2 regions of the Bacillus sp. L381 genome follow, and region 2 is predicted to be linked to the other one. Evidence: a T-box and tRNA genes for the amino acid it is inferred to sense, from the RefSeq annotation. Region 2 holds a T-box; the other holds one or more tRNA genes.
The links. A T-box is a leader RNA that pairs with one kind of tRNA and senses whether it is charged. The one in region 2 lies ahead of QRX25_RS13065 (valine--tRNA ligase), so its partner is inferred to be a tRNA-Val.
Positions count from the first base shown of each region.

Region 1: it has a tRNA-Val gene. The T-box ahead of QRX25_RS13065 (valine--tRNA ligase) is inferred to sense a tRNA for this amino acid. The anticodon was not compared.

Region 1 is NZ_CP127224.1:93,841-98,250, reverse strand. Features, by position in the region: rRNA gene QRX25_RS00550 (16S ribosomal RNA) at 1-1,315, opposite strand, end outside; tRNA gene QRX25_RS00545 (tRNA-Ala) at 1,481-1,556, opposite strand; tRNA gene QRX25_RS00540 (tRNA-Pro) at 1,561-1,637, opposite strand; tRNA gene QRX25_RS00535 (tRNA-Arg) at 1,654-1,730, opposite strand; tRNA gene QRX25_RS00530 (tRNA-Leu) at 1,742-1,827, opposite strand; tRNA gene QRX25_RS00525 (tRNA-Gly) at 1,842-1,916, opposite strand; tRNA gene QRX25_RS00520 (tRNA-Leu) at 1,941-2,022, opposite strand; tRNA gene QRX25_RS00515 (tRNA-Lys) at 2,029-2,104, opposite strand; tRNA gene QRX25_RS00510 (tRNA-Thr) at 2,142-2,217, opposite strand; tRNA gene QRX25_RS00505 (tRNA-Val) at 2,223-2,298, opposite strand; rRNA gene rrf (5S ribosomal RNA) at 2,322-2,437, opposite strand; rRNA gene QRX25_RS00495 (23S ribosomal RNA) at 2,489-4,410, opposite strand, start outside.
Region 2 is NZ_CP127224.1:2,558,074-2,562,483, reverse strand. Features, by position in the region: gene QRX25_RS13080 (LysM peptidoglycan-binding domain-containing protein) at 1-345, shown strand, start outside; gene ysxE (spore coat protein YsxE) at 379-1,401, shown strand; gene QRX25_RS13070 (YszA family small membrane protein) at 1,416-1,607, opposite strand; T-box leader at 1,778-1,999, shown strand; gene QRX25_RS13065 (valine--tRNA ligase) at 2,058-4,410, shown strand, end outside.

The DNA of each region.
Region 1 (4,410 bases), 1.4 Mb from region 2:
GATCCGAACTGAGAACAGATTTGTGGGATTGGCTTAACCTCGCGGTTTCGCTGCCCTTTGTTCTGCCCATTGTAGCACGTGTGTAGCCCAGGTCATAAGGGGCATGATGATTTGACGTCATCCCCACCTTCCTCCGGTTTGTCACCGGCAGTCACCTTAGAGTGCCCAACTGAATGCTGGCAACTAAGATCAAGGGTTGCGCTCGTTGCGGGACTTAACCCAACATCTCACGACACGAGCTGACGACAACCATGCACCACCTGTCACTCTGCCCCCGAAGGGGACGTCCTATCTCTAGGATTGTCAGAGGATGTCAAGACCTGGTAAGGTTCTTCGCGTTGCTTCGAATTAAACCACATGCTCCACCGCTTGTGCGGGCCCCCGTCAATTCCTTTGAGTTTCAGTCTTGCGACCGTACTCCCCAGGCGGAGTGCTTAATGCGTTAGCTGCAGCACTAAGGGGCGGAAACCCCCTAACACTTAGCACTCATCGTTTACGGCGTGGACTACCAGGGTATCTAATCCTGTTCGCTCCCCACGCTTTCGCTCCTCAGCGTCAGTTACAGACCAGAGAGTCGCCTTCGCCACTGGTGTTCCTCCACATCTCTACGCATTTCACCGCTACACGTGGAATTCCACTCTCCTCTTCTGCACTCAAGTTCCCCAGTTTCCAATGACCCTCCCCGGTTGAGCCGGGGGCTTTCACATCAGACTTAAGAAACCGCCTGCGAGCCCTTTACGCCCAATAATTCCGGACAACGCTTGCCACCTACGTATTACCGCGGCTGCTGGCACGTAGTTAGCCGTGGCTTTCTGGTTAGGTACCGTCAAGGTGCCGCCCTATTTGAACGGCACTTGTTCTTCCCTAACAACAGAGCTTTACGATCCGAAAACCTTCATCACTCACGCGGCGTTGCTCCGTCAGACTTTCGTCCATTGCGGAAGATTCCCTACTGCTGCCTCCCGTAGGAGTCTGGGCCGTGTCTCAGTCCCAGTGTGGCCGATCACCCTCTCAGGTCGGCTACGCATCGTCGCCTTGGTGAGCCGTTACCTCACCAACTAGCTAATGCGCCGCGGGTCCATCTGTAAGTGGTAGCCGAAGCCACCTTTTATGTCTGAACCATGCGGTTCAAACAAGCATCCGGTATTAGCCCCGGTTTCCCGGAGTTATCCCAGTCTTACAGGCAGGTTACCCACGTGTTACTCACCCGTCCGCCGCTAACATCAGGGAGCAAGCTCCCATCTGTCCGCTCGACTTGCATGTATTAGGCACGCCGCCAGCGTTCGTCCTGAGCCAGGATCAAACTCTCCGATAAAGTAGTTTGACTGACTACGCACATCGCTGTGCGATTTATTTAAAACTTTGAATTAACAGGTACGTTTTGTCTTGTTTAGTTTTCAAAGATCATTTTGTTCACTTTTCCAAGCAACTTTTTAAGTATATAATAAGTTTCTTTTAAAGTCAACATGTTTTTTGTAAATGGTGGAGCCTAGCGGGATCGAACCGCTGACCTCCTGCGTGCAAAGCAGGCGCTCTCCCAGCTGAGCTAAGGCCCCAAAGTGGTCGGGAAGACAGGATTCGAACCTGCGACCCCATGGTCCCAAACCATGTGCTCTACCAAGCTGAGCTACTTCCCGATTATATGTTTTATTATGGCGCGCCCGAGAGGAGTCGAACCCCTAACCTTTTGATCCGTAGTCAAACGCTCTATCCAATTGAGCTACGGGCGCATAATAATGAATGCCGAGGGCCGGACTTGAACCGGCACGGTAGTCACCTACCGCAGGATTTTAAGTCCTGTGTGTCTGCCAATTCCACCACCCCGGCGTGGATGGTATAGTTGGAGCGGAAGACGGGATTCGAACCCGCGACCCCCACCTTGGCAAGGTGGTGTTCTACCACTGAACTACTTCCGCATACAGGATAACTATCCTGTATAATGCGGGTGAAGGGACTTGAACCCCCACGTCATAAGACACTAGATCCTAAGTCTAGCGCGTCTGCCAATTCCGCCACACCCGCGTAACATGGTGAGCCATGAAGGACTCGAACCTTCGACCCTCTGATTAAAAGTCAGATGCTCTACCAACTGAGCTAATGGCTCTTTTTAAAAAAACTTATGTTATTATCTTGTCCAAAAATGGTGCCGGCCAGAGGACTTGAACCCCCAACCTACTGATTACAAGTCAGTTGCTCTACCAATTGAGCTAGGCCGGCAAATATGGTGGAGGATGACGGGCTCGAACCGCCGACCCTCTGCTTGTAAGGCAGATGCTCTCCCAGCTGAGCTAATCCTCCGTATATTACACTTACGTGTAATGGCTTGGCGGCGTCCTGCTCTCACAGGGGGAAACCCCCGACTACCATCGGCGCTGAAGAGCTTAACTTCCGTGTTCGGCATGGGAACGGGTGTGACCTCTTCGCTATCGCCACCAAACCATTGAGAGTGTTCTCTCAAAACTAGATAACAGGAAGCATACATTCAAAATTGGTTAAGTCCTCGATCGATTAGTATCTGTCAGCTCCATGTGTCGCCACACTTCCACCTCAGACCTATCAACCTGATCATCTTTCAGGGATCTTACTTCCTTGCGGAATGGGAAATCTCATCTTGAGGGGGGCTTCATGCTTAGATGCTTTCAGCACTTATCCCGTCCGCACATAGCTACCCAGCGATGCCCTTGGCAGAACAACTGGTACACCAGCGGTGCGTCCATCCCGGTCCTCTCGTACTAAGGACAGCTCCTCTCAAATTTCCTGCGCCCGCGACGGATAGGGACCGAACTGTCTCACGACGTTCTGAACCCAGCTCGCGTACCGCTTTAATGGGCGAACAGCCCAACCCTTGGGACCGACTACAGCCCCAGGATGCGATGAGCCGACATCGAGGTGCCAAACCTCCCCGTCGATGTGGACTCTTGGGGGAGATAAGCCTGTTATCCCCGGGGTAGCTTTTATCCGTTGAGCGATGGCCCTTCCATGCGGAACCACCGGATCACTAAGCCCGACTTTCGTCCCTGCTCGACTTGTAGGTCTCGCAGTCAAGCTCCCTTGTGCCTTTACACTCTGCGAATGATTTCCAACCATTCTGAGGGAACCTTTGGGCGCCTCCGTTACCTTTTAGGAGGCGACCGCCCCAGTCAAACTGCCCACCTGACACTGTCTCCCCGCCCGATAAGGGCGGCGGGTTAGAAGGTCAATACAGCCAGGGTAGTATCCCACCGATGCCTCCACCGAAGCTGGCGCTCCGGTTTCCAAGGCTCCTACCTATCCTGTACAAGCTGTACCAACATTCAATATCAGGCTGCAGTAAAGCTCCACGGGGTCTTTCCGTCCTGTCGCGGGTAACCTGCATCTTCACAGGTACTATAATTTCACCGAGTCTCTCGTTGAGACAGTGCCCAGATCGTTGCGCCTTTCGTGCGGGTCGGAACTTACCCGACAAGGAATTTCGCTACCTTAGGACCGTTATAGTTACGGCCGCCGTTTACTGGGGCTTCAATTCGCACCTTCGCTTACGCTAAGCGCTCCTCTTAACCTTCCAGCACCGGGCAGGCGTCAGCCCCTATACTTCGCCTTACGGCTTCGCAGAGACCTGTGTTTTTGCTAAACAGTCGCCTGGGCCTATTCACTGCGGCTCTCTCGGGCTTGCACCCTAACAGAGCACCCCTTCTCCCGAAGTTACGGGGTCATTTTGCCGAGTTCCTTAACGAGAGTTCTCTCGATCACCTTAGGATTCTCTCCTCGCCTACCTGTGTCGGTTTGCGGTACGGGCACCTCTCACCTCGCTAGAGGCTTTTCTTGGCAGTGTGGAATCAGGAACTTCGCTACTATAATTCGCTCGCCATCACAGCTCAGCCTTCACGGGAAACGGATTTGCCTATTTCCCAGCCTAACTGCTTGGACGCGGATATCCAATACCGCGCTTACCCTATCCTCCTGCGTCCCCCCATTGCTCAAATGGTGAGGAGGTGGTACAGGAATATCAACCTGTTATCCATCGCCTACGCCTTTCGGCCTCGGCTTAGGTCCCGACTAACCCTGAGCGGACGAGCCTTCCTCAGGAAACCTTAGGCATTCGGTGGAGGGGATTCTCACCCCTCTTTCGCTACTCATACCGGCATTCTCACTTCTAAGCGCTCCACAAGTCCTTCCGGTCTTGCTTCACAGCCCTTAGAACGCTCTCCTACCACTGTTCGAAGAACAGTCCGCAGCTTCGGTGATACGTTTAGCCCCGGTACATTTTCGGCGCAGAGTCACTCGACCAGTGAGCTATTACGCACTCTTTAAATGGTGGCTGCTTCTAAGCCAACATCCTGGTTGTCTAAGCAACTCCACATCCTTTTCCACTTAACGTATACTTTGGGACCTTAGCTGGCGGTCTGGGCTGTTTCCCTTTCGACTACGGAT
Region 2 (4,410 bases):
GATTTGTCTTTTCAGTTTTCAAAACTGCCGCCTGAAGAACCGGCGGCATCTGAACGGCCTGAGCCGCTTATGTCCGAAAGAGAGAATGAAGAACCGGCACCGAAAACGGATCAGAAGGAAAATGACAACTCTCATTATTTGACAAAATTATTTACAAGAGAAGAAGAAAAGTTTTCGAGAATGAAAATTTGCATTGTACAGCAGCAAGATACAATCGACCGGGTGTGCGAACGATATGACATCACATCCCAGCAGCTTATCAGAACGAATTCTTTATCGTTTGATGACGAGCTTGAAGAAGGTCAGCTTCTGTATATACCTGAATATAAAAACAGCCATGCGTAAGCACAAAGAGGCAGTAAAAATGTGGTGAATGGAATGGAAGCAGTCCAATCAGTGCTTCAGGAATACGGGCTGGCGGCTGAGTATATTGAGCCTGTCAGCCCGCATGTATGGAAAGTCTACTCAAACCACGGCATTTTTGCTTTGAAACAGCTCAAGCCGGCCCGCAGCAATGAATTTACGGACCATATGATTGAGATTGAGGAGAAAGGCTACCGTTCATTTGTTCCGATCTACCGCACGCATGCAGGCGATTTTTTTGCCGGAAGCCAGACGGAGGATTCTTATTATTTAATGCCTTGGCTTCAGTACGATCAGGAAGAAGAACGGGATCAAAAGCATGTTTACCTTTTTAAAGAGGTTGCGAAGCTCCACTCCGCGACCGTGCGGGACATCCAAATCAGTACTGAAGATATCAGCAGCTTTTATGAAGCAACGAAAAGAGATTGGGAAAATGATAAGCTTGTCTATGAACAATTTGCCGACCGGGCGGAAAAAGAGTGGTACCTTTCTCCTTTTGAACTGCAGGCCGTTACGTATCTTACAGAAACGGTTTCCGCCGTCAATTTTGCTCTGGAGCGTCTGGAAGAGTGGTTCGAAGCGGCAAAGGATCTTGATAAGACAAGGGCGGTGATCAATCACGGCAGCTTATCGAGCCGCCATTTTCTATATAATGACGTGGGAGCGGGGTTTTTCACCAATTTCGAGAAAGCTGCGCTGGGACCTCCGCAAAATGATCTGCTCGGCTTTTATTCCAGAATGTTCAGAAGCTATCCGAAAGCGTGTCCGGAGTGTCTTGACTGGTTTTATACGTATCATAAATCATTTCCGCTCCGTGAAGCGGAAATCAGCCTGTTTCTCAGCTATATGGCTTATCCGTCCGGCATGTACAAAGTGCTGAAACGGTATCAGACCGCCCAAAGGGGCTCTGAAAAAGAAGAGTGCTCGCAATTATTAAGGGCGTTTTGGCAGATGAAAAATGTTGAACCTTTTCTCATGAAGGTGTATCAGATTGAGCAGGAGAAAAAAATAAAGGCGGAAAACGAGTCCTCTTCATAACGGGACTCGTTTTTTTATATCCATTCCAAATGCAGGGCGCACGCTAAAAACAGCAGGATGGCAAGCAGCAGGACATCAAAAGTCGTCGGAAAGAAAATCGTCCTGATTCCCTGAAAGATCGTAATCGGTATAATGACTTGCGCGGATACAAGGCGGACCTGTCTGGCCCACTGGGGGAGCGAATAAGAATTGAATCTTTTTTTCACGGCAATTCCTCCTCACATTCGCCTTTCTCTGTATCGTATGTGAGGAAAAGGGCGGGGTGCATGCCCATTTATGTATGACGGCAGCGGTTTTTGGAAAAGATGATTGACGAATCAAAAACACTTTTACTATAATAAAGAACATAATAAATAAGATCATGAGCTGATAGAATACACCTGCTTTGAACGGGAAGAGTACAAGAAAGACGCATGAAGAGAGAGAAGCTACTGTGCTGAAAGGCTTCTTATGCCGTCTCATTGGAAGGTCGCCCGGGAGCATAATTTCTTGAACATACAGTAGAGAAATTCGGGCCGCACCCGTTATCCGTTTAAGTGCATGAACAGATCTGTTCATGAAAAAAGGTGGTACCGCGAAAGAGCTTTTCGTCCTTTATCAGGATGAAGGCTCTTTTTTAGTTGCTCAGCCATTTCTAAACATGCTGGAGGGTTATCATGGATACAAACGAACAAACAATGCCGACAAAATATGATCCGTCTGCGATTGAAAAAGGCCGCTATGATTTTTGGCTGAAAGGAAAATACTTTGAAGCGGGCGGCGATCAAACGAAACAGCCGTATTCTGTCGTCATTCCGCCGCCGAACGTGACGGGCAGGCTGCACCTCGGTCATGCGTGGGATACGACGCTGCAAGATATCGTTACGCGTATGAAACGCATGCAGGGCTATGACGTGCTCTGGCTTCCGGGGATGGACCATGCCGGCATCGCCACTCAGGCAAAAGTCGAAGCGAAACTCCGCGAACAGGGCACGAGCCGTTATGACCTTGGCCGCGAAAAATTTCTCGAAGAAACATGGAAGTGGAAGGAAGAGTATGCTGATTTCATCCGCAGCCAATGGGCCAAAATGGGACTTGGACTCGATTATTCTCGCGAACGTTTCACTCTTGATGAAGGGCTGAACAAAGCCGTGCGTGAAGTATTCGTCAAATTGTACGAAAAAGGCTTGATTTACAGAGGCGAATATATCATCAACTGGGACCCTGCCACAAAAACGGCTTTATCCGATATTGAAGTGATTTACAAAGACGTACAGGGCGCGTTTTATCATTTGCGCTATCCGTTAGCAGACGGTTCAGGCTCAATTGAAATCGCGACCACCCGTCCGGAAACGATGCTTGGCGACACGGCTGTCGCGGTTCATCCTGAAGATGAGCGCTACAAGCACTTAATCGGCAAAACGGTGATTCTGCCGATTACAAACCGCGAAATTCCGATCGTCGGCGATGATTATGTTGATATGGAATTCGGATCAGGTGCCGTTAAAATCACGCCAGCCCATGACCCGAATGATTTTGAACTCGGAAACCGCCACAATTTAGAGCGGATTCTCGTCATGAATGAAGACGGAACAATGAATGAAAAAGCGCTCGAATATAACGGCATGGACCGGTTTGAATGCCGCAAAAAACTCGTCAAAGATCTCCAGGAGGCAGGCGTTCTCTTTAAAATCGAAGACCATATGCATTCTGTCGGCCACAGTGAGAGAAGCGGCGCCGTTGTTGAGCCGTACCTGTCCACACAATGGTTTGTCAAAATGCAGCCGCTGGCAGATGCGGCGGTTGACCTTCAGTCAAAAGAAGAGAAAGTTCACTTTGTTCCTGACCGTTTCGAGAAAACGTACCTCCACTGGATGGAAAACATCCGTGATTGGTGTATTTCCCGTCAGCTGTGGTGGGGCCACCGCATCCCGGCTTGGTATCATAAAGAAACCAAAGAAGTGTATGTCGGCCTTGAGGCGCCTGAAGACAGCGAAAATTGGGAACAGGATTCAGACGTGCTTGATACATGGTTCAGCTCCGCGCTGTGGCCGTTTTCCACAATGGGCTGGCCTGATGAAAGCGCTGAAGACTTTAAGCGGTATTACTCAACCGATGTTCTTGTGACAGGGTATGACATCATCTTCTTCTGGGTATCCCGGATGATTTTCCAAGGTCTTGAGTTTACCGGCGAGCGCCCGTTCAAAGACGTGCTGATTCACGGCTTAATCCGTGACGAGCAGGGCAGAAAAATGAGTAAATCCCTTGGGAACGGCGTTGATCCGATGGATGTCATCGACAAGTACGGAGCGGATTCCCTCCGCTATTTCCTGGCAACCGGAAGTTCACCGGGGCAGGATCTGCGTTTCAGCTATGAAAAAGTGGAATCCACATGGAATTTCGCAAATAAAATTTGGAACGCCTCCCGTTTTGCCTTAATGAACATGGATGGCATGACGTATGACGAGCTTGATCTGTCCGGGGAGAAATCAGTTGCTGATAAGTGGATTCTCACAAGACTGAATGAAACGATTGAAGATGTAACACAGCTTGCGGACCGTTATGAATTCGGAGAAGTCGGACGCCACCTGTATAACTTTATCTGGGACGATGTGTGCGACTGGTACATTGAAATGGCGAAGCTTCCGCTGTACGGTGATGATGAAGCGGCGAAGAAAACAACACGCTCTGTCCTGGCGTACGTGCTTGACCAAACGATGCGTCTTCTTCACCCGTTTATGCCGTTCTTAACGGAGGAAATCTGGCAGCACCTTCCTCATGAAGGCGAGTCAATCACGATCAGCTCTTGGCCGGTTCCGGTGCCGGAACATACGGATAAAGAGGCGGCTGCTGATATGAAACTGCTCGTTGAATTAATCCGTTCTGTCCGCAATATCCGGAGCGAAGTCAACACACCGATGAGTAAGCAGGTTGAGCTTTACATTAAAACATCTACGGAAGACATTGCCGGCCGCCTAGAGAAGAACCGTTCTTACGTTGAGCGTTTCACGAATCCGAGCACGCTGAAAA